2 regions of the Diplocloster hominis genome follow, and region 1 is predicted to be linked to the other one. Evidence: predicted binding sites of a transcription regulator. Region 1 holds the regulator's gene; the other holds the start of a gene.
What was found. The regulator HrcA, encoded in region 1, represses chaperone genes, less so after heat shock. The targets are predictions, from matches to a motif close to TGTTAGCACTCNNNNNNNNNGAGTGCTAACA.

Region 1 (3,426 bases):
TACATTCAGCTGAGGCAGAATATAAGGAAGTGCCCCGATATGGTCCTCATGGCCATGAGTGATGACAAAGCCTTTGACCTTTTCCTGATTCTCCAGCAGGTAAGAGACATCCGGAATAACCTTATCAATTCCCAGCATCGTCTCATCCGGGAAAGAAATCCCGCAGTCGATAACCACGATCGTATCCTTATACTCAATCGCGGTAATATTCATCCCGATCCGGTCCAGACCCCCCAGCGGAATAATCTTTACCGTATCGCTCCCAGCCGTCAGCTTATAATCCGTATCCACATCGGAATGCCCGATATGCCCGGATTGCTTGGAAGGATCTTTGGCCCCGCCATCCTGGACAGCATTCTCTTTCTTAACGGACTTAGCCGTACCAGAAGCTTTAGCGGCAGTCTTTCTCCTGGCCGTGTTCCGGCTGCCGGTATCCGCACGCTTGTGCGCCTTTTCCGCTGAAGTCCCGGCACTGTCTGATCCTGTCTTAGCCCCGCCGCGATCTGCTGCAGACTTGGTCTTGGACTGGTCAGTCTTTCCCTTTGCGGCGGCCTTGGTACCGTCAGATTTGGAAGCTGCGGCCCTGCTGTTTCTTTTGCTGCCCCCTGTTGTCCCAGCAGTGTTACTGCCGCTGCTTTTTTTACTAATATCTGTAGAGATATCATTTGATTCATTCTTCATTCATTTACACTTTCTGCATTAACATGCGTTTTTCTTTTATAATTGTACATCCGGACGGTTCCCTGCGTTTCAAGAGAGCCCCCTGATCCCAAACCCATCGGTGAAGGAAGCATTCAAACATTACCTCATGCACAGACCGGAAAACAAACCCAAAGAGGCCTGGAAGGTAAACCTGCAGCATCCCATAATACATGCCCTGCGGGAGGGTTCGCAGTATTCGCTGCTCAACAGAGTATTACATTACGCAAACATAATCTGCATTTCTTTTCACAAGGTATGAGTATCTTTACTACAGCAAACAGACAATCCTACCTATTAAAAGCCTGTACAATGATTTCTCATAGTCGCAGATTTCTTACCACAAGATAAATTCCGTATACACAATTGTTTTCATTATACATTGCCTAATTACCAAAAGCAAGGGGCAACTTCCAAAGAATCCCCTAGAACTTCCAAAGAATCCCCTAGAATCATAAAGAAAGAGGTTCCCCCACCTTCGGAGTTAGCCGTTCTTAGGTCCGGCCGAAGGGATTAGCCCCCGCAAGATGAGCCGCCCGGCATCAAGCCCCCGCCGTTTCCCTATCTTCACCGCTCCTAAGTCAACACCCCGCCTGCAGCCAGCCTCCAGAATTTTTAAAAAATATGTGAAATGGTATTGACAAAAATTAGGGGGAGTGCTATGTTAATTACAGATGTTAGCACTCCTCAACAACGAGTGCTAATAAAGCAAAAAGAGAGGAGCGATTGGATGCAGCTGGACGACAGAAAGACGAAAATATTGCAGGCGATCATCCGGAACTATCTGGAAACCGGCGAACCTGTAGGTTCCAGAACGATTTCCAAATACTCGGATTTGAAATTGAGTTCAGCCACCATTCGCAACGAAATGTCAGATTTGGAGGAGATGGGATTTATTGTACAGCCCCATACATCTGCGGGCCGGATCCCTTCCGACAAAGGTTATCGGCTTTACGTCGATCAGATGATGGAGGAAAAAGAACGGGAAGTCACGGAGATGAAAGAACTCATGATCCAGAAGGCTGACCGGATGGAGTCGCTGCTGCAGCAGGTGGCTAAGGTATTGGCACATAATACGAATTACGCGACGATGATTTCCTCGCCTCAGTACCATCATAATAAAGTAAAGTTCATACAGTTAAGCGAAGTGGATGAGACTCAGATCCTGGCGGTCATTGTTGTGGAAGGCAATATCGTGAAGAATAAGATTATCACGGTGGATGAGCCTTTGGATAATGAGAAGATCCTGAAGCTCAATATTATGCTGAATACACAGCTCAATGGATTGACGCTGGAAGAGATCAACCTGGGAATGATCGCGAACCTGAAGGAACAGGCCGGAATCCACAGCGGACTGGTGAGCGATGTGCTGGACGCGGTGGCGGAGGCGATTAATCTGGACGATGATCTGGAGATTTACACCAGCGGCACCACGAATATTTTCAAATATCCGGAGCTGTCCGACAGCGAACGGGCCAGTGAACTTTTGAGCACCTTTGAAGAAAAGCAGCAGTTAAGCGATCTGGTAAATGAGACGCTGGCTAACGCGGACGAACATGGAATTCAGGTTTATATCGGGAATGAGACACCGGTACGGGCCATGAAGGACTGCAGTGTTGTGACCGCGACTTATGAATTAGGGGAAGGTATGCAGGGAACCATAGGTATCATCGGACCAAAGAGAATGGATTACGAAAAAGTAGTGAGCACTCTCAAAACACTGATGGTTCAACTGGATGCGATCTATAAGAAAAAAACATAGGCAGAGATAGAAAGGAAGGTAACCAGGCTTGGCAGAAGAAAAAGATACGATAAAGGCAGATCAGCAGGAGACAGCAGATATTCCAACGGATCAGGAGAATACGGCGGCAGAGACAGCGCAGGCAGCAGACCAGGAACCGGCGGAAGATAACGTGAAGGAAGCTGAAGCTGCACAGCCGGATACACAGGAAGGCGACGAGAAAAAAGAGAAGTTCAGTAAGAGAAAAGAAAAGAAAGAAAAAAGAGATAAGAAAGATGAAAAGATCGAAGAGCTGTCCGACCAGGTAAAACGGCAGATGGCGGAGTTCGATAACTACAGGAAGCGGACCGAGAAAGAGAAGTCCCACATGTATGAAATCGGCGCAAAAGAAGTGATTGAAAAGATGCTGCCGGTTGTGGATAACTTCGAGAGAGGCCTTGCCAGTGTGCCGGAAACAGGACGGGAAGATCCATTTGTGGAAGGCATGAACAAAATTTATAAGCAGTTGATGACCACGTTGGATGAGATTGGTGTAAAACCGATCGAGGCGGTGGGAGGCGAATTTGATCCGAACCTGCACAATGCGGTTATGCATGTGGAAGACGAAGAGGCAGGCGATAACATCGTTGTGGAAGAATTCCAGAAGGGATATCTTTACAAAGAAAGCGTCGTTCGTCACAGCATGGTAAAAGTAGCAAATTAAACAAATAGAATGATAGAATCAGGAGGAAATCATAATGGGAAAAATCATAGGAATTGACTTAGGTACAACAAACTCATGCGTAGCAGTTATGGAAGGTGGAAAACCTGTCGTTATAGCGAATACGGAAGGAGCCAGAACCACACCGTCTGTAGTCGCATTTACAAAAACAGGAGAGCGTCTGGTTGGAGAGCCGGCAAAGCGTCAGGCGGTTACCAACTCTGAGAAGACCATCTCCTCCATCAAAAGACATATGGGAAGCGATTTCCGCGTAGACATTGACGGG
Region 2 (3,426 bases), on a different contig from region 1:
AACAGGAGGATCAACTGACTGAAAATCGTATGACCCTGTTTTTTGTGGGTGTTTTGCTTCATTCAGGCATCCCCCTTTGCTGTTGAATTAAGGTGTGCATTACTTGCTGATCGCCTGGTTGAGAGCCGTTTCAAAGGTATTAAGCCAGTTTTCGAAATTCTCATCCGTATTATACCGGGCCACTGCGTCCGCGCGGGAGGTACCCTGGCTCATCAGATTCTGTATCTGTTCCAAGTCCGCGTTGGCCTGGTCCATCATGGAATACTCTACGATATTGCGGGCGTCAAAGCCATTCTTGAACGCCTTGCTGGTATAGAAGGTGTAATTCTGTGTCATGGATACCCCAATGTCCAGGCTGGACCGGACGATATCGGAGACCGGCTGTTCGCTGTCCGCGATAGCCTGATCGATGGCAGACTGGCTATTACCTTCATAGGTGACGGGGAGGTAACCGGAACTCATGGCAAACCGGACATTCTGTTCCGGAGCGGTAAACCATTTTAAGAAGGTGACGGCTGCTTTTTCCCTTGTCTCGTCGGATTTGGTCACTACCATACCGGCTCCCTGCTGGACCGCCATAGCGTTATCGGTTCCTTCAAAATTAGGCAATGGATATACGCTGCCTTCGATCGGATAGGAAGTGCCGTCCGAGGATGTCACTTCGGTAGGGAAATAGGTGGCGCCGCTGGAAGCGCATACCATAGCCACCAGATCTCCGGTTTTCATATCGTCGCTGCGGAAACGTCCGTAAGCGCCGTAATAGCCATTAATATAAGGAACATAAAAGTTGTCCCACAATTTCCGCATCACTTTTTCATTGACCTGAAGGTTCACTTTACCGCCGGAAACCTGGAACAATTCAGTCCCCAGCTGTTTACTGCCTATGATGATATAATTGGCGAACGCGTCACGGCCAAAGAATACTTTCCCGTCATCCGGCACATCCGGGGTCTGCGCATCCGTCCATTTATAATACTCTTCCGCAGCTTTGGCAATACCTTCCCAGGTACTCAGTAAAGTAGTGTCGATTCCGGTCGCACTGCTGAACTCCTGCCATGCGGTATTATTTAACATGAGTAATTCTGTTGATTTGGCCACCGGGAAGATTTTGAGATCCCCATCGTCGCTGAACCGGCCTTCTTCCAGATAGGAAGCGACATATTTGTCCATCTCTTCCTGTGATAAATAGGAAGAAAGGTCAGCCGCCATATCCATCTGATCAATCTCATAGGCCGTATCGGCATAAGCCGCAAATACATCGGGCACCTCATCTGCGCCGATCTCCCCATGGATCGCTTTTAATACTTTATCCGTCAATTCGGAGATGGTTCCCTGATTCTGGGAATCCACCACGATTTTCTGCTCCGCGCCGACCGTTTCATTAAATTCCTGTACCAGTTCATCAAAAATCTGCTGTTGAGCTCCATTATAATAGTGCCAGACGATCACGCTGGTAGGAGTTTCTGATTTGGAGCTACTGCCACATGAGGTTAAACCCAATGCCACGACCAGACCCGACAGTAGAACAGCCGTTATTTTACGTATTTTCATAGTGAATCCCCTTATCCTGTTTTTAGATGTTAGTTCTATTATAGCAGGTGCGAATATTTTTTCAATTCATTTTAAAAGGAGGGTATAAAAAGAAGAAATCCAGATACTTTCCTGGAAAATAGAAATCAGCCTGACCGGTTGGCTCCGGTCAGGCTGATGAATGAAAGGAAACGGGAATTATTTTACTTCAATTTTCCGGGGTTCGGGTACGACCGTTTCCAGTTTGGGCAGCTTCAGCTCCAGAACACCATTGATATAGGAAGCGTCAATATCGGAGGTGTTAATATTCGAAACATCGAAGCTTCTGGAGAAGGAGCCGTATCTGCGCTCACGTCTTACATAGTTGTCGTTTTTCGTTTCGTTTTCTTCCTTGTGTTCCGCATGGATCGTCAGCGTATTGTCGTTTAAGTCGATGTGAATATCTTCTTTGGCGAAGCCAGGAAGATCCGCCTTCATTGTATAGTGATCTCCGTCATCGATAATATCCGTCCGGAACTGGGAAAGATTCTGGTCCATATCTCCGAAGAAATTCTTCTCCAGATTGTCCAGATAGTTGAATAAATTATCTTCTCTGCGGCTAAAAGGCATTAAGTTTAACATATGAATTCCTCCTTTTATAATGTTGTAAACTTCTTGCTAAAGAGTTTACATAACTGTTTTTTCTTTACGATTATATAGTAGCTCTGAATTGTGTATAAATTGTGTAGTAAATGTGATAAAAGTGTGAAATTTAGCACTCAACGAGCGAGAGTGCTAACAAAACCGATTTTACACAAAATTTACATAAGGAAAATACGGACTTAATAGGAAACGATTAAATTTAGATACCGTAGAGAAGAAAAATAAAACAAATCAGACAAACAATATCTTGAGGAGGATATGTGTAATGAAAAAGACAATTGCGGCTTTATTGACAGGAATCATGATGATAGGATTAACAGCCTGCGGTTCTGAACCCGCAGCAAACGATGCCGGACAGACAGCGCCCACACCGGACACGGCAGCAGAAGCTCCGGCGGTTACCGCAGAGACCACACCGGCGGACACGGACGCCACACAGTCGGGGGCAGCCACGGATGAACTGTCCGGGACGATCACCATGTCAGGTTCCACATCTATGGAAAAATTTGCAAACGCTCTGGCGGAGGCTTTTAATAAAGCGCATCCCAATGTAACCATCACCCCCGAGTTCACAGGCTCTTCCGCCGGTATCGAGGCAGCCCTGGCCGGCACCGTGGACATCGGTAATTCCTCCAGGAATCTGAAGGAGGAAGAAAAAACGGCAGGAGCGGTAGAGAACATCGTAGCCATCGACGGAATCGCTGTAGTTGTGGATCCGGCGAATACGGCCACCGGCTTGACCAAGCAGCAGTTAAGTGATGTATACACCGGAGCCATCAAGAACTGGAAAGACGTGGGCGGTGCTGACCAGCCGATCGTAGTAGTGGGCAGAGAAGCAGGGTCAGGTACCAGAGGCGCTTTCGAAGAAATTCTGGACATTGAAGAAAAATGTGCGTACTCCAACGAGCTGGACAGCACAGGCGCGGTAGTGGCCAAAGTGGCTTCCACCCCCGGCGCAATCGGATATATTTCCCTGGATGTACTGGACGACAAGGTAAAAGCAGTGGCACTGGACGGGGTAGAACCTACAGTGGAGACGATCAAAGACGGCAGCTATTTCCTGAGCAGACCTTTCGTAATGGCTACCAAGGGTGCGGTCGCAGACCAGAGCCCGCTGGTACAGTCCCTGTTCGAATATCTGAAATCAGAGGAAGGAAAAGCTTTAGTTGAATCTGTTGGACTGATTTCCGTCGACTAAGTTCGAGAAATCAATGCCGCAGGAAATGCGACTCTGGAGGAACGCGCAGAGCGCAT

Region 2: the regulator HrcA is predicted to act here: its motif matches at 2,280-2,310, upstream of ABC831_RS00880 (Hsp20/alpha crystallin family protein).

The regions. Positions count from the first base shown of each region.
Region 1 covers NZ_JAWDIY010000005.1:77,439-80,864, forward strand. The annotation lists gene ABC831_RS06305 (RNase J family beta-CASP ribonuclease) at 1-681, opposite strand, end outside; gene hrcA (heat-inducible transcriptional repressor HrcA) at 1,430-2,461, shown strand; gene grpE (nucleotide exchange factor GrpE) at 2,490-3,143, shown strand; gene dnaK (molecular chaperone DnaK) at 3,178-3,426, shown strand, end outside.
Region 2 covers NZ_JAWDIY010000001.1:221,390-224,815, reverse strand. The annotation lists gene ABC831_RS00890 (EAL domain-containing protein) at 1-62, opposite strand, end outside; gene ABC831_RS00885 (extracellular solute-binding protein) at 100-1,551, opposite strand; gene ABC831_RS00880 (Hsp20/alpha crystallin family protein) at 1,729-2,151, opposite strand; gene ABC831_RS00875 (phosphate ABC transporter substrate-binding protein) at 2,438-3,370, shown strand.